Regions from separate parts of the Klebsiella sp. Sb-30 genome, predicted to be linked through region 2. Evidence: predicted binding sites of a transcription regulator. Region 2 holds the regulator's gene; the other holds the start of a gene.
What was found. The regulator Fur, encoded in region 2, represses iron uptake genes when iron is present. The targets are predictions, from matches to a motif close to ATAATAATGAGAACNACTATCAA.
Positions count from the first base shown of each region.

Region 1: the regulator Fur is predicted to act here: its motif matches at 4,062-4,084, upstream of exbB (tol-pal system-associated acyl-CoA thioesterase).

Region 1 is NZ_CM172749.1:728,748-737,624, forward strand. Features, by position in the region: gene modA (molybdate ABC transporter substrate-binding protein) at 1-459, shown strand, start outside; gene AC236I_RS03495 (ABC transporter permease) at 466-1,278, shown strand; gene AC236I_RS03500 (ABC transporter ATP-binding protein) at 1,265-1,888, shown strand; gene yghB (DedA family general envelope maintenance protein YghB) at 1,918-2,577, opposite strand; gene metC (cystathionine beta-lyase) at 2,708-3,895, opposite strand; gene exbB (tol-pal system-associated acyl-CoA thioesterase) at 4,146-4,877, shown strand; gene exbD (TonB system transport protein ExbD) at 4,884-5,309, shown strand; gene AC236I_RS03525 (TIGR00645 family protein) at 5,446-5,940, shown strand; gene mgrA (L-glyceraldehyde 3-phosphate reductase) at 5,980-7,020, opposite strand; gene yghX (YghX family hydrolase) at 7,168-8,055, shown strand; gene AC236I_RS03540 (DUF2623 family protein) at 8,134-8,421, shown strand; gene yghU (glutathione-dependent disulfide-bond oxidoreductase) at 8,456-8,877, opposite strand, start outside.
Region 2 is NZ_CM172749.1:3,734,811-3,743,687, reverse strand. Features, by position in the region: gene nagE (N-acetylglucosamine-specific PTS transporter subunit IIBC) at 1-1,768, shown strand, start outside; gene glnS (glutamine--tRNA ligase) at 1,947-3,614, shown strand; gene chiP (chitoporin ChiP) at 4,070-5,473, shown strand; gene AC236I_RS17490 (ChiQ/YbfN family lipoprotein) at 5,521-5,853, shown strand; gene fur (ferric iron uptake transcriptional regulator) at 6,185-6,637, opposite strand; gene fldA (flavodoxin FldA) at 6,930-7,460, opposite strand; gene ybfE (LexA regulated protein) at 7,610-7,903, opposite strand; gene ybfF (esterase) at 8,037-8,810, opposite strand.

The DNA of each region.
Region 1 (8,877 bases), 2.4 Mb from region 2:
CTCGTGCACCACACCCCGGTAATGGCCGTGCGTAAAGATAAGGCGGCGGGTATCGACTCCTATGCCGCGCTGGCCGATAGCTCGCTGAAAATTGGCATGGGCGATCCCCAAAGCATCGCGTTAGGCAAAAGCGGTGAGAAGCTGCTGGAGGCCACGGGATATGGCGAAGCGCTGCGTCAAAAGGTGGTGGTTCGCACCGCGACGATCAAACAGCTGGTGCTCTATTTGCTGAACGGCGACGTTGACGCCGCGGTGATCGGCCGAACGGATGCGGTAAAAAACCGGCAGCAGCTGGTTCTGCTGCCGGTGCCGGCGAATACGCCGGATGAGGTGGCAACGCTTGCGGTGCTGCGGACCAGTCAGCACCCCGAGGAGGCCCGTCAGCTGGCGAACGCTTTTACCTCCGCGCAGGGGATAAAAACGTTTACCGACCTCGGCTATCTGCCGCTGGAAAAGTAAACCCAGATGGCTAATCGTCAGGCAAATTCTCTGGTCGGGCTGATGTTTGCGCCGCTCTGTCTGCTGCTGATGCTGGTTGTCGGCTCGCTGCTGTCGCTGGTATTCGAACTGGACTTGGCCACCCTCATGCAGGTCTTGCAGGAGCCGGAGCTGCACTTTGCCATCGCGATGTCGGTGGGCACCGCCTTGCTGTCGCTTCTGCTGGCGCTGCTGATCGGGATACCCGCCGCGTGGGTGATGGCGAGAACCGCCTTCCGCGGGAAAGGTATTATCGACGCGCTGCTGGATATTCCGCTGGTGACGCCGCCGCTGATCGTCGGCATTGGGCTACTGCTGTTGCTGGGTCAGCGCGGGCCGCTGAACGGTATCTTTCCGCAGCTCTCCGCGCTGCTCTTCTCTCCGCTGGGCGTGATTATCGCCCAGACCTACGTTGCCAGCGCGATAGTGGTCCGGGCGGCGAGCGCCGCATTCTCATCGCTCGACCCGGCATTTATCGCCACGGCGCATAACCTTGGGCTGACGCCAGTCCGCACGCTGCTGCTGGTTGAAATCCCGCTGTGCTGGCCCTCCCTGCTGAGCGGCGGCGTGCTGGCGCTGGCCAGGGCACTGGGGGAGTTTGGTGCGACCCTCATGCTGGCAGGGGCGATCCGCTTTAAAACGGAAACCCTGCCCATGGCGGTGTACCTGAATATTGCCAGCGGCGATTTTTCACTGGCGATAGGCTGCTCGCTGCTGCTGATTGCGCTGGCAGGGCTGCTGCTGGTGATTCTGCACTGGATCCAACGACTCTATAAAGCGAGAGAGTATGTTGCGCGTTGAAAATGTCACCACGCGGATTTTGCAGGGGATAAGCTTCCGCGTGCCGGAGGGACGCTGTGTGGCGATCGCCGGGCCGTCCGGGAGCGGCAAGACCACCATGCTGAACGCGATTGCCGGAGCGCTTCCTTATCAGGGAACGATTTATCTTGCCGGACAGCGCCTTGACGACCTGCCGCCATGGCAAAGGCCGTGCCGCTATCTCAACCAGCGTCTTTACCTTTTTCCTTACCTGACGGTTCGCGGCAACCTCGCGCTGGCGCAGTACGCGGCGGGCCTTCCACGGGTCAAGAAGGAGCAGATGGATCTGCTGGAAGAGATGGGCATCGCTCACCTGGCGGAGCGCTATCCGCGGCAGATTTCCGGCGGGGAGCAGCAGCGGGCGGCGCTCTCCAGGGCGCTGATCTCCCGCCCCAGGCTGCTGCTGCTGGACGAGCCTTTCTCAAGCCTCGATCGCGGGACCCGTGTCCGGCTATGGGAAGCGGTGCGTTCTCTGCGACGCCATGCGGTGACGGTGGTGCTGGTGACGCACGAACCGGAAGAAGCGGCGGCGCTGGCTGACAGGCGGCTGGTGTTACTCAACGGCAGGCTGGTTAGCGAGGGGGGAGAATAAGGGAGGGCCCCTCCCTTATTTATGCTTTATTACGCGCTGCAGAACTTTTTCTTAATGACCACTACCAGGGTACCCACCAGCCCGGCCACCAGCAGCGCGATTGGCAGAATCATCAGGCAGGTCATGACCTGGTCTTCATGTCGCTTCACAAACGGGATCATGCTGAGCGCATAGCCCAGACCGGTAACCACGCCGACCCACAGCAGCGCGCTGAGCCAGTTGAAGAACTGAAAGCGGCGGTTGGAGAGCCCGGAAATGCCGGCCATCGTTGGCAGCAGGGTGCGCACGAAGGCGAGGAAACGACCGGCCAGCAGCGCCAGAAGACCATGTTTATCAAACATACAGGTCGCACGTTGATGGTACTTCTGCGGCAGATGGGCGAGCCAGCCTTTAACGGTTTCGGTATTGCCAAGCCAGCGTCCCTGCAGATAGCTCAGCCAGCAGCCGAGGCTGGCAGCGGCGGTAAGGATGGCAAGAGTCGGCACAAAGTCCATGACGCCTTTGGCTATGAGCGCACCGGCGAGCAGCAGCAGGCTGTCCCCGGGTAAAAATGACGCGGGCAGCAGACCGTTTTCCAGAAACAATGTCATGAACATGACCAGATATACAACGCCCACGACCTGGGGGTTTGCCAGCGCGGCAAAATCATGTTGCCACAGGGCGGCGACAATCTCTTGAATGACAACCATGGACTTTCCTAAGTGGTACCGTATTTTTGACTAGTGTACTCCTGAAGAGCCCCGAACACCTTGATCTCGGGCGCAACAAAAGCGGCCGCCTTACGCAGAACGTCCGCTATTGTTGCCACTCGCTGCCACTTTACACGATACGGGAGAAGCCTGCCGCTAAATCCGCCAGCAGATCGTCAACATTTTCTAAACCGATATGGACGCGAATCAGCGTGCCGCTGAAATCGACTTCAGCTTCCGGACGAATTGAGGCGATTTGTTCCGGCTGGTTAGCCAGAATCAGCGATTCAAAACCGCCCCAGGAGTAGGCCATGCTGAACAAGCTGAAGTTGTCGAGGTATGCAGCAAGCTCGGCGTCGGTCAGACGTTTATTGAGGACAAAAGAGAACAGGCCGCTGCTGCCGGTAAAATCGCGCTGCCAGAACTCGTGGCCTTTGCTGCCCGGTAGCGCAGGGTGATTGACGCGCGCGACCTGCGGATGTTGCGCCAGCCATTCGGCGATACGCAGGCTGCTTTCATGATGCTGACGCAGGCGCACGCCAAGGGTGCGCAGGCCGCGGCTGGTCATATAGGCGGTATCCGCATCGACCATTTGCCCCATCAGGTAGGCGTTTTCCCGCAGCTGATCCCAACAGCGTGCGTTGGATACCGCGGTGCCGACCATCGCATCAGAGTGGCCTATCAGGTATTTCGTCCCGGCCTGGATGGAGATATCGACGCCAAAATCCAGCGCTTTAAACAGCACGCCGGCAGCCCAGGTGTTGTCGATCATGATAATCGCCTGTGGGGCAACGCGGCGTACGGCGGCAACGATTGCCGGAACGTCGTGAACTTCCATGGTGATAGAGCCGGGAGACTCGAGGAACACCACCCGGGTGTTTGGCTGAATCTGGCGGGCGATATCGGCGCCAATCAGCGGATCGAACCAGCTGGTGGTGACGCCGAGCTTCGCGAGGATTTTAGTGCAAAAGTCCTGGCTGGGCTCATACGCGGTGTTGGTCATCAGGACATGGTCGCCCTGTTCAACGAAGGCCAGAATAGTATTGGCAACGGCTGCGGCGCCGCAGGGAAACAGCGCGCACCCGGCGCCACCTTCCAGTTCACACATGGCTTCCTGTAACGAAAAGTGGGTCAATGTCCCGCGACGGCCGTAAAACAGCTCGCCTTTTGCCCGGTTGCGGGTGGCGTGCTTTTTGGCTTCGACAGTCTCGAACACCAGCGATGAAGCACGCTGAATCACGCTGTTGACCGAGCCCTGAGTATATTTTTTACTGCGCCCGGCATTGACCAGCGCGGTATCAAGATGTTTATCAGCCATGTTTTTTTACCTGGTTTTATACGTCTGGACGTCTAAACTAACATGAATGGCCCAACCTGTACCGGGGAATGGCCGATACGGGCAAAAATTTTGCGAAATCCGCGGTCGGCCACTTTTTTACTGCGTAAGCGCAAGGAATCTAAACGTGATTTGCTGCACAGTGTAAATACTAATGAGAACCACTATCAATTCGATGCTTTTTTGATATTATTGTGCTCAGATTTTGTGATTGACGTCCTGGAGATTCAGCGTGGGTAATAATTTGATGCAGGCGGACCTGTCCGTTTGGGGTATGTATCATCATGCCGATATTGTCGTTAAGGTCGTGATGATTGGCCTGATTTTGGCGTCGATAGTCACTTGGGCTATCTTTTTCGGCAAAGGTGCTGAAATGCTCTCCAGTAAGCGCCGTCTCAAGCGCGAACAGCAGTTGCTCGGCGAGGCTCGTTCTCTCGATCAGGCCAGCGATATCGCCAGCAGTTTCCACCCGAAAAGCTTAAGCACCCAGCTTATCAACGAAGCACAGAACGAGCTGGCGCTCTCTGAAGGCGTCGAAGATAACGAAGGGATTAAAGAGCGTACCGGTTTCCGCCTTGAGCGTCGCGTGGCGTTCGTCGGCCGTTACATGGGCCGCGGCAACGGTTATCTGGCGACCATCGGGGCGATTTCCCCGTTCGTCGGCCTGTTTGGTACCGTCTGGGGTATCATGAACAGCTTCATCGGCATTGCGCAGACGCAGACTACCAACCTTGCAGTCGTTGCACCGGGCATCGCTGAAGCGCTGCTGGCAACGGCTATCGGCCTGTTTGCGGCGATTCCTGCCGTGGTTATCTATAACATTTTTGCCCGCATGATCGGTAGCTACAAAGCGTCGCTCGGCGATGTTGCCGCGCAGGTGCTGCTGCTGCAAAGCCGTGACCTGGATCTGAGCGCCAGCGGCGTAAAACCGGTCCGTACCGCGCAAAAATTACGAGTAGGTTAATGCTTTATGGCAATGCATTTTAACGAAAACCTCGATGATAACGGCGAAATGCATGACATCAACGTCACGCCGTTTATCGACGTCATGCTGGTGCTGTTGATCATCTTTATGGTGGCGGCACCGCTGGCGACCGTGGATGTGAAGGTCAACCTTCCGGCCTCCTCAAGTCAGCCGCAGCCGCGTCCGGAAAAGCCGATTTATCTGTCGGTGAAAGCGGATAAAACGATGTTCCTCGGCAACGATCCCATTACCGAAGAGAGCATGATCGGCGCGCTGGATTCGCTGACTGAAGGGAAGAAAGATACCACCGTCTTCTTCCGCGCGGACAAAACCGTGGATTATGAGACGATGATGAAGGTCATGGATACCCTGCACCAGGCGGGTTATCTGAAGATTGGTCTGGTGGGTGAAGAAACCGTAAAAGCGAAATAACCCCCCCGACGACGCTTCTCAGGCTGGCCATGCGCCAGCCTTTTTTTATGCCTGACGCTCAGCGGCGGGAGGTTGCAATCGCCACGGCGGGTTGCGATATAATGCCGAACGTTTTTTTGTTAACTCACAGGATCTTATGGAACGCTTTCTGGAAAATGCTATGTATGCCTCACGCTGGTTGTTGGCGCCGGTTTATTTTGGTCTTTCGCTCGGGCTGATTGCGCTGTCGATCAAATTTTTTCAGGAGATTTTCCACATACTGCCGCACATCTTCAGCGTGGGCGAGTCGGAGCTGATTCTGACGCTGCTGTCGCTGGTCGATATGACGCTGGTAGGCGGTCTGCTGGTGATGGTGATGTTCTCCGGCTACGAAAATTTTGTCTCCCAGCTGGATATCAATGAAGGTAAAGAAAAGCTCAGCTGGCTGGGCAAAATGGATGCCACCTCCCTGAAAAATAAAGTGGCGGCGTCGATTGTTGCAATCTCCTCTATCCATCTGCTGCGGGTGTTTATGGACGCGAAAAACGTACCGGACAACAAGCTGATGTGGTACGTCATTATCCACCTGACCTTTGTGCTGTCGGCGTTTGTGATGGGCTATCTCGATCGTCTGACCAAGGGCAAGCACTAATACACTAGCCCGCCGGCGCAGAGCCGCCGGGCAGGTGACTTATTTATCCGACGAGGTTTGCCATAAATTGAGCTGACCATCCGCGACGTGCTGGTCAATCTGCGACAGCTCTTCTGCGCTAAACGTCAGATTTTTTAGCGCCTGTACGTTCTCCTCCAGCTGCTGTGGGCGGCTGGCGCCAATCAGCACCGACGTGACCCGACGATCCTTCAGCAGCCAGCTCAGCGCCATTTGCGCCATACTCTGCCCGCGGCTGTGGGCCATCTCCTGCAGTAAGCGCAGGCTGTTCAGATTTGACTCACTGAGCATATTTTCCGTCAGCCCGCGCGCTCTTTTCCCTTCGTAGAACATCCGCGAACCCTCCGGGATCTGCTGTAGATATTTACCGGTCAGCAGGCCCTGCGCCAGCGGCGTAAAGGCGATACAGCCGACGCCGTTCTCCTCCAGCGTATCCAGCAGTCCGCTGGTATCGACCCAGCGGTTGAGCAGGTTATAAGACGGCTGGTGAATAAGCAGCGGGATCTTCCAGTCGCGCAAAAGTGCGGCCATTTGCTGCGTTCGTTCCGGCGAATAGGAGGAGATACCGACATACAAGGCTTTACCGCTCTGTACCGCCTGCGCCAGGGCTGCGGCAGTCTCTTCCATCGGCGTATTTTCATCGACGCGATGCGAATAGAAAATATCGACGTAATCCAGTCCCATCCGCTGCAGGCTCTGGTCGAGGCTGGCGAGCAGATATTTTCGCGAACTACCGTTGCCATAGGGGCCTGGCCACATGGAATAGCCTGCTTTCGTCGCCACAATCAGCTCGTCGCGGTAGGCGGCAAAATCCTCGCGCAGCAGGCGGCCAAAGTTTTCCTCCGCGCTGCCGGGCGGCGGCCCGTAGTTATTCGCCAGATCGAAATGGGTAATGCCCAGGTCAAAGGCCTTGCGTAGCAGGGCGCGTTGGTCATCCAGCGCGTGACCGTGACTAAAGTTGTGCCACAGTCCCAACGACAAAAGGGGCAACTGCAGGCCGCTTTTACCGCAGTAGCGGTACTGCATGCAATCGTAGCGGGTGGCGTCAGCTAACCAGGACATGTTCTCTCCTTATAAATTAAAACGTCGTTTCCATTTTAACTGGTATGGCACGCCGGCAGCGTTTGCTGGATCACAATGCGTAAGATTGCTGGCGTCACCGCGCGCTTATGCTTTGCTTAAAGGGGGTTAATTTCCGGAGAAGAGATGATGACGCGACTGACGGCGAAAGATTTTCCGCAAGAGCTGCTGGAGTACTACGACTATTACGCGCACGGCAAAATCAGCAAGAGGGAGTTTTTACAACTGGCCGGGAAGTACGCCGTCGGTGGCATGACCGCCCTGGCGCTGTTTAATCTGCTGAAACCCAACTATGCGCTTGCCGGGCAGGTCTCGTTTACCGACCCGGATATTCATGCGGAATATATTCGCTATCCTTCTCCCGAGGGGCACGGAGAGGTGCGCGGGTATCTGGTGGCGCCGACGAAATCAAGCGTAAAACCGGCGTCGGTGATCGTCGTGCATGAGAATCGCGGGCTGAATCCCTATATCGAAGATGTCGCCCGGCGAGTGGCCAAAGCCGGTTACATCGCGCTGGCACCGGATGGCCTGAGTTCGGTGGGCGGCTATCCCGGCAATGACGACGAAGGGAGAGAGCTTCAGCAGAAAGTCGATCCGCAGAAGCTGATGAACGACTTTTTTGCCGCCGTCGCCTTTATGGAAAAACATCCGCAGGCGAGCGGCAAAGTGGGAATAACCGGTTTTTGTTACGGCGGCGGTGTGTGTAATGCTGCCGCCGTGGCGATCCCGGAACTGGCCTGCGCAGTGCCGTTTTATGGCCGCCAGCCGCCGATCGCGGATGTCGATAAAATCCATGCGCCGCTGCTGCTGCACTATGCGGAGCTGGATAAGCCCATCACGGACGGCTGGCCCGCCTATGAACAGGCGCTGAAGGCGCAGCATAAAGTGTTCGAGGCCTATATCTATCCTCAGGTGAACCACGGTTTTCACAACGACTCCACGCCGCGTTATGACCGCGCCGCCGCTGAGCTCGCCTGGCAGCGAACGCTGGCGTGGTTTGCCAAATATCTCGGCTAAAAAGGGCGGAAATAGCGCTGGCACTCGCTCAAAAAATCGCTATATAATTTTGTATATAACGATTGAGGGGGGAAAGCGATGGATAACCATTTTGGCAAAGGTTTAATGGCGGGACTGAAGGCTTCTCAGGCTGAAAGCGCCAGCAACGCAGCCGGTTTTTGCGCGGATTATAAACGTGGGTTTGTCCTCGGTTATTCTCAGCGTATGTTTGAAAAAACCGGCGATCGTCAGCTTAGCGCCTGGGAGGCCGGGATCCTCACCCGCCGCTATGGCCTGGACAGAAACATGGTCATGGATTTCTTCAGGGAAGGGCATTCCTGTACCGCCATGCGTTACTTTATGGCGGGATACCGGCTGGAAAGTTAACTACCGAAGGCCGAAGCCTCCGGTAGAGGAGGCGTTATGCCTGGCGTTTGTCTTCGGTCAGGGTATCGAAGTCGCTGGCGCTGTGGCGTTCATGCAGCTGCTCGTTAAGCGGGCCGTTGGTCCGGTTGACGATACGCCCGCGTTTGACTGCCGGACGATTGGCGATGTCCTGCGCCCAGCGCAGGACGTTTTTATAGCTGCCGGCGTCAAGGAATTCCGCGGCGTTATACACCCCACCGAGCACCACATTGCCGTACCACGGCCAGATAGCCATATCGGCGATAGTGTACTCTTCCCCGGAAACATAGCGATTGCGGGCGAGCTGTTTATCCAGCACGTCGAGCTGACGTTTGGCCTCCATCGTGAAGCGGTCAATCGCATACTCGATTTTCACCGGCGCATAGTTAAAGAAGTGGCCAAAACCGCCGCCGAGGAACGGGGCTGCGCCCTGTAACC
Region 2 (8,877 bases):
TGTGGGCTTCCTCGTGTTGACCACGCTCTGCTCTCCGGCTGCGGTTTCCATGATCCAGAAGATTCCGGCGGATCAGGTTCCTGCAGCATTCGGTAAGATCAGCAACCAGTTCGTGGGTATCCTCGTGGGGATCATTTCCGCGGAGCTGTATAACCGCTTCAGCAGCGTTGAACTGCCGAAAGCGCTCTCCTTCTTTAGCGGTCGCCGTCTGGTGCCGATTCTCACCTCTTTTGTGATGATCGCCGTCGCGTTCATCATGATGTATATCTGGCCGGTTATCTTCGACGGTCTGGTAAACTTCGGTGAGCATATCCAGAAACTGGGTTCCGTCGGTGCGGGCGTGTATGCGTTCTTCAACCGTCTGCTCATTCCGGTCGGTCTGCACCACGCGCTGAACTCCGTGTTCTGGTTTGACGTTGCTGGTATTAACGATATTCCTAACTTCCTCGGTGGCGCTCAGTCTATCGAAGCAGGTAAAGCGGTTGTGGGGATCACCGGTCGTTACCAGGCGGGCTTCTTCCCGATTATGATGTTCGGTTTACCGGGTGCGGCGCTGGCTATCTACCACTGCGCGCGTCCTGAGAACAAGGCAAAAGTGCTGGGTATTATGATGGCGGGCGCCTTTGCCGCCTTCTTTACCGGGATCACTGAACCGCTGGAGTTCTCCTTCATGTTCGTGGCGCCGGTGCTGTATGTCATTCACGCCGTGTTGACCGGTATCTCCGTGTTCATCGCTGCCAGCATGCACTGGATTGCCGGTTTCGGCTTCAGCGCCGGTCTGGTGGATATGGTGCTGTCGTCCCGTAACCCGCTGGCGGTCCACTGGTGGATGCTGATCCCGCAGGGTCTGGTCTTCTTCGTTATTTACTACGTGGTCTTCCGCTTCACCATCACCAAATTCAACCTGATGACCCCGGGTCGCGAACTGGCCGTTGCCGGTAGCGAAGCGGATGGTCAGGATGTGAATGTCAGCAGCGGCAAAGAGCAGGATGTTGCAGGTCTGGCACGTCAGTACATCGCTGCAGTCGGCGGTTCTGACAACCTGACCGGTATCGATGCCTGCATCACCCGTTTGCGTCTGAACGTTAAAGACTCTTCTCTGGTGAACGAAGCGCTGGCGAAACGTCTGGGCGCGTCAGGCGTTATTCGCCTGAACAAAACGAGCGTACAGATCATTGTCGGCTTCGTGGCGGAAAAAATCGCTAACGCGATGAAAACGACGGGACCAGTAGCCGCAGCAGAAGGCAACGCTGCACCTGCCGCCGCCGCTCCGACTGCAAAACCGCAGGCCGTGGCTAACGCCAAAACCATCGCGGCGCTGGTATCGCCGATTACCGGTGATATCGTTGCGCTGGAGCAGGTGCCTGATGAAGCCTTCGCCAGCAAAGCGGTCGGCGATGGCGTGGCGGTGAAACCGACCGACAAAACCGTCGTAGCTCCGGCTGCCGGTACCGTCGTGAAGATCTTCAACACCAACCATGCGTTCTGCCTGGAAACGGAAAATGGCGCGGAAATCGTCGTCCATATGGGCATTGATACCGTGGCGCTGAACGGCCAGGGCTTCAAACGACTGGTTGAAGAAGGTGCGGAAGTGCAGGCTGGCCAGCCGATTCTGGAAATGGATCTGGACTACCTGAATGCCAATGCCCGTTCAATGATCAGCCCCGTCGTGTGCAGCAACAGCGACGATTACAGTGCGCTGGTGATTCTGGCAACCGGTAAGGTGGTGGCAGGTCAGACGCCGCTGTATGAGATTAAAGGCAAGTAAGGCTCCTGAGTAGCGTTTATGCCTGAGCGGCGGGGGGAAACCTCCGCCGCTTTTTTTTAGCCCATCTGACCCCATAATCTTCTTCAGATACGTATTTTCAGTAACTAATAGTTGTCTCTACGCCCCGCTTGTAAGATCATGTGCCGTTATACGTTGTTTACGCTTTGAGGAACCCACGATGAGTGAGGCAGAAGCCCGCCCGACTAACTTTATTCGTCAGATCATTGATGAAGATCTGGCTACTGGTAAGCACACCACCGTTCATACTCGTTTCCCGCCGGAACCGAACGGTTATCTGCACATTGGCCATGCGAAGTCTATTTGCCTGAACTTTGGTATTGCTCAGGATTATCAGGGCCAATGCAACCTGCGTTTCGATGACACCAACCCGGTGAAAGAAGATATCGAATACGTGGAGTCGATTAAAAACGACGTGCAGTGGTTAGGTTTCCACTGGTCCGGGGATGTTTGCTACTCGTCTGATTACTTTGACCAGCTGCACCAGTATGCCATTGAGCTGATCAACAAAGGCCTGGCCTATGTTGACGAACTGTCGGCGGATGAAATTCGCGAATACCGCGGTTCGCTGAAAGCGCCGGGTAAAAACAGCCCGTATCGCGATCGCAGCGTGGAAGAGAACCTGGCGCTGTTTGAAAAAATGCGTGCCGGTGGTTTTGAAGAGGGGAAAGCCTGCCTGCGTGCAAAAATCGATATGGCCTCGCCGTTTATCGTCATGCGCGATCCGGTGCTGTACCGCATTAAATTTGCCGATCATCATCAGACCGGCAGCAAGTGGTGCATCTATCCGATGTACGACTTCACGCACTGCATTAGCGATGCGCTGGAAGGCATTACGCACTCCCTGTGTACCCTCGAGTTCCAGGACAACCGTCGCCTGTATGATTGGGTGCTGGACAACATCAGCATCCCGGTTCACCCGCGTCAGTATGAATTCTCCCGTCTGAATCTCGAATATACCGTGATGTCCAAGCGTAAGCTGAACCAGCTGGTTACCGAGAAGCACGTAGAAGGCTGGGATGACCCGCGTATGCCGACCATTTCCGGTCTGCGTCGTCGCGGCTATACCGCCAGTTCTATTCGTGAATTCTGCAAGCGCATTGGCGTGACCAAGCAGGACAACACCATTGAGATGGCGTCACTGGAATCCTGCATCCGCGAAGATCTCAATGAAAACGCGCCGCGCGCCATGGCCGTTATCGACCCGGTTAAGCTGGTCATTGAAAACTACCCGCAGGGTGCAAGCGAAATGGTGACGATGCCGAATCATCCGAACAAACCGGAGATGGGCAGCCGTGAAGTACCGTTTAGCGCGGAGATCTGGATTGACCGCGCCGACTTCCGTGAAGAGGCGAATAAGCAGTACAAGCGCCTGGTGCTGGGTAAAGAAGTTCGCCTGCGTAATGCCTACGTGATCAAGGCCGAGCGTGTAGAGAAGGACGAAGAGGGGACGATCACCACGATCTTCTGTACCTATGACGCCGATACGCTGAGCAAAGATCCTGCCGATGGTCGTAAGGTCAAGGGCGTTATCCATTGGGTCAGCGCGGCACACGCGCTGCCGGTGGAGATTCGTCTGTACGATCGGCTGTTCAGCGTGCCGAATCCGGGCGCGGAAGAAGACTTCCTGACGGTGATGAACCCTGAATCGTTGGTGATCAAGCAGGGCTTCGCTGAACCGAGCCTGGCCACTGCGGAAGCCAGCAAAGCCTATCAGTTTGAGCGTGAAGGTTATTTCTGTCTCGATAGCCGCTATGCAACCGCAACGCATCTGGTGTTTAACCGCACCGTGGGTCTGCGTGATACCTGGGCTAAAGTCGGCGAGTAAATTTTTCGTCGCGGCCCGGCCGTCGTCTCTGTGTCAAAACGCCGCATTTAGCGGCGTTTTTTTTTATTTTGGAATCAGTGAATTAAGTTCGTTATTTTCGCGATGCGAATTAATCTTGTTTACTGTTTGTCATATCTGTCAGCTCTGCCACTCCTCCCACCGGTACACAAAACGGCTGTAAGCGCTTTCATTCTGTATTTTCTTTCTATTTAGTAATTACTTACGTATAAAAAAGGATGAGGCCTGATATTGTTACAAAAAGAAATAGAATATGTGCGCTTTGTCATAATCTTAAGCTTTGATCGGCGAAAGAGATTGATAATTCGCGTCACGAAAAATAGTCTATCAACAGTGGTTACGCGGCTTTTACCGCTCCACCTTTTTAGCAGTCTTATTTATTTTTTCGCGGCTTGCCTTTGGCTCCGCGTTTTTAAAACGTCAAAGAGGATATGCACATGCGTACGTTTAGTGGCAAACGTAGTACGCTGGCGCTGGCTATTGCCGCCGTCACCGCGATGTCGGGCTGGATCGTTGTTCCGCAGGCCAGCGCAGCAGGTTTTATTGATGATTCCACCTTAACCGGCGGCATCTACTACTGGCAGCGTGAGCGCGACCGGAAAGATGTGACCGACGGCGATAAATACAAAACCAACCTTTCCCATTCGACCTGGAACGCCAATCTGGATTTCCAGTCCGGCTATGCCGCTGATATGTTTGGTATTGACGTGGCTGCCTTCACCGCAATTGAAATGGCGGAAAGCAGCGAAAGCGGTCACCCGAACGAAATTGCCTTCTCCTCAAAGAATAAAGCCTACGACGAAGATTACTCTGGCGATAAGAGCGGAATCAGCCTGTATAAAGCTGCGGCGAAATTTAAATATGGCCCGGTGTGGGCTCGCGGCGGTTATATCCAGCCAACCGGGCAAACGCTGCTGGCTCCGCACTGGAGCTTTATGCCGGGTACTTACCAGGGGGCTGAAGCCGGCGCCAACTTTGATTACGGTGATGCCGGCGCGCTGAGTTTCTCCTATATGTGGACGAACGAATACAAAGCGCCATGGCACATCGAGATGGATAATTTCTACCAGAACGACAAGAAAACCAAAGTCGATTATCTGCACTCCCTGGGCGCCAAATACGATTTTAAAAATGACCTCGTGCTGGAAGCGGCGTTTGGCCAGGCTGAAGGCTATATCGACCAGTATTTTGCCAAGGCCAGCTACAAATTTGATATCGCGGGTACGCCGTTAAACACCAGCTACCAGTTCTATGGTACGCGCGACAAAGTCAGTAACGGCGGCACGAACGATATCTACGACGGTACTGCCTGGCTGCAGGCGCTGACCTTTGGCTACAAGGTTGCTGATGTCCTCGACCTGCGTCTGGAAGGCACCTGGGTGAAAGCTGAAGGCCAGCAGGGCTACTTCCTGCAGCGTATGACCCCAACCTATGCCTCTTCCAACGGTCGTCTTGATGTATGGTGGGATAACCGTTCTGACTTCAACGCCAACGGTGAAAAAGCGGTGTTCTTCGGCGCGATGTATGACATGAAAAACTGGAATATGCCGGGCTGGGCGTTTGGCGCCTCTTACGTCTACGCATGGGATGCCAAACCGGGCAGAATGTCCACGCCGGACGCCTATTACAATCCGGACAAACGGCTGGAAGAGTCCGCGTATAGCCTCGATGCCATGTACACCGTACAGGACGGCCGGGCAAAAGGAACGCTGTTTAAACTGCACTTTACCCAATACGACAACCACTCCGACATCCCGAGCTGGAGCGGTGGCTATGGCAATATCTTCCAGGATGAGCGTGACGTGAAGTTCATGGTTATTGCTCCGTTCACTATTTTCTGATGCCGCGGCGGCAGGCGTAAACCTGCCGCAAACCTGAGAGGTCAATTATGAAGAAGCTATTGCTCATCGCGGTTATGGCATCGGGCCTGGTAGCCTGTACGCAGTCCCCCGCGCCAAAAGAAGATACGAAACTAAAAGATGCTTACAGCGCCTGTATCAATACGGCGGAAGGGAATCCGGATAAGGTTCAGGCCTGCCAGAGCGTTCTCGACGTGCTGAAAGAAGATAAACAGCATCAGGCGTTTGCCAACCAGGAAAGCGTGCGCGTTCTGGATTACCAACAGTGTATTCAGGCGACCCGTACCGGCAATGACCAGGCGGTGAAAGCGCGTTGCGATCGTATCTGGAAAGAGATTCGCAGCAACAACACCAGGCCCTGATCGCGGGCGCCAGATCCTGTCAGTAAAAACGCCTGATGTTAACCATCAGGCGTTTTTCATGGCGCGCAATCCTGTGGCGATGTTCAGGCACTGATTGCCGTGGCTGCCCGGGGCTACTCATTCCCCACCAATCTTGATACCGACCCACCATTAGGTGGAATGGTACCGAAAACCCAACAGGCTCTGGTACGAGAAGCGCTGGCAAACCGCTGGGATGAGGAACCGTTTACCCGTGCTCTCGACGAGCATACCGCGCGCAGAAAAGGGTAGGCGTTTGCACATAAAAAAGCCAACCGTCAGGTTGGCTTTTTGTGGTCCACGCGGTGGGAAATTACTTTTCCAGCGCGTCGTGTGCATGTTCATCTTCGCGGCAGTCGCCTTCCGCACAGTGACCGTAAAGGTACAGACTGTGGTTGGTCAGACGGATGCCGTGGCGGTGGGCGATTTCACGCTGACGCGCTTCGATAGACTCATCGCTGAATTCGATCACTTTGCCACAATCGAGGCAAATAAGATGATCGTGATGGTGCTGCTGGGTCAGTTCGAAAACAGATTTACCGCCTTCGAAGTTGTGGCGAGTCACAATGCCAGCATCATCAAACTGGTTCAGCACGCGATAAACAGTAGCGAGACCAATCTCTTCACCCATGTCGATCAGGCGCTTGTATAAATCTTCCGCACTGACGTGATGGTTATCCGGTTCCTGCAGGACTTCCAGGATTTTTAATCGTGGAAGTGTGACTTTCAGGCCAGCCTTCTTTAATGCGGTATTGTTGTCAGTCATGCGGAATCTGTCCTGTTGCTAAACGATCTACTTCCATCAGCGGAAGTAATACAGAGAATCACCCGATGCAATGCGTCTCATTATAGAACTGCCATCGTTAAATGAAAACTGCAAGTATCGGGCCTTGTATGCTGTCAAAAACGAGGTCCCAGCTACAAACTACGTCACCTGACCTCGTTAAATCAGAGGACATTGTACAGATATGTGATTAAAAGTTAAAAACTTGTAGCTATTAGTTTGATTGCTTCTATCTATTAATGCGGCGAAACTTAACGGTAACGCCGCACAATCATCAGGCGTTTTTGATTTCTTCGAGGTGCAGCTCTTCAGAGACCTGCTTAACCCACTGAGTCACGCGTTCGTTGGTCAGTTCCGGCTGGCGGTCTTCATCGATAGCCAGGCCGACGAAGTGATCGTCATCCGCCAGGCCTTTAGAGGCTTCAAAATGATAGCCCGCGGTCGGCCAGTGGCCAACGATGGTGGCGCCGCGCGGTTCAATGATGTCGCGGATGGTGCCCAGCGCGTCACAGAAGTATTCCGCGTAGTCTTCCTGATCGCCGCAGCCAAACAGCGCAACCAGTTTACCGTTAAAGTCGACCTCTTCCAGCGTCGGGAAAAAGTCATCCCAGTCGCACTGAGCTTCACCGTAGTACCAGGTCGGAATGCCGAGCAGCAGGATGTCGTAGGCTTCCAGATCTTCTTTGCTGCTCTTGGCAATGTCGTGAACATCAGCAACATCTTTACCAAGCTGCTTCTGAATCATTTTTGCAATATTCTCGGTGTTGCCCGTGTCGCTGCCAAAAAAGATGCCGATGATTGCCATGAGTAAAATAACCTCTTGAAACTTAATGATGTGGTAGTGGCGTAATGCCCGCAGATAACGGCAATCATAGCAGAACAGGGGAGGGCGCGGAAACAGCAATCACGCCCGACTGCACACTCTGCTACATGAAAGTGTTTTTTTGAGGATTTTCAGGCTTTATCCCGGCTGTGCAGGGTTGCCAGCTGGTTCATCAGCATCTCTTCGATCAAATCGCTGCGGTTCATATTGCGAGCTTCCGCCAGCTCGTTGAGCGCATCAACCGCTTCAGCGTTGAGTTTTAACTCCACACGCTTCAGGCCGCGAACTTTGTCGCGTTTGAGCTGATTGCGTTTATTTATGCGCAGTTGTTCATCGCGCGAAAGCGGATTGGTCTTTGGTCTACCCGGGCGACGCTCGGTTGCGAACAAATCTAATGTCGTACGGTCCGTTTGTTCTTTTGCCATGATTCAGAGTGACTTCGGGGAAACAAGTTGCCGGGCTATAGCCGACACAGATAGCGCGCCATAATACATCAGGCGAACCGCTGCGCCAACGACCGCGGGCATTCTGCAGCGCGGTCGGGCAGTTTTTAGCCAGTTAAGCCTGCAAAGCGGTCAGATAGCGACGAATGGCGCGCAGGACGGCTTCCGGTTTCTCCGCATGCACCCAGTGGCCGGCGCCGGCGATGACGTGCGCTCGCGCCTGTGGGAACTGGGCGAGCAGGGTATCGCGATACTCATCGGTGACGTACGGCGAGTTGCCTCCCGGGATGAACAGGGTCGGATGAGGCCAGGCAGGAACCGTTTGCCAGCCCACGATGTGCGGATATTGATCCCATAATACCGGTACGTTGAAGCGCCACTGGCCATCAACGAAGGATTTCAGCAGAAACTGAATCACGCCTTCTTCCTGCAGATGTTGGCGCATCACCGTGGCCGCCTGCTGACGGGACGCGGCGCCGGCGTCGGTGACGGCATTGATGGCGTTGAAAATTTCATCATGACGGCGCACGTGATAGTCCACCGGGGCAATATCAATGGCGACCAGGCCAGCGATGCGCTCCGGCGCCAGTGCGGTAAGCGCCATGACCGCTTTCCCCCCCATCGAATGACCAATAAAGGTGGCTTTCTCTATCTGCCGATCGTCAAGAGTATCGATCAGATCCTGCGCCATCGCCGCGTAGGTCATCTCCGGCGAACGGGGGGAAAGACCGTGGTTGCGCATATCAACCTGCAAAATATCGTAGTCGTTCACCAGGTCGCGGGCGAGGATGCCCAGGTTGTCGAGACTACCAAACAGACCGTGAACCAGGACAACAGGGGAATTATTGTGCGGATTTTGTGCAGATTGCGTGCGGCTATTTAATTTCATGGCAAAGTTCTTTTTTTCGCTTCGTCGGGTTAGGGTATTATGTTGGACATTCTGCCATCCGGCTGCA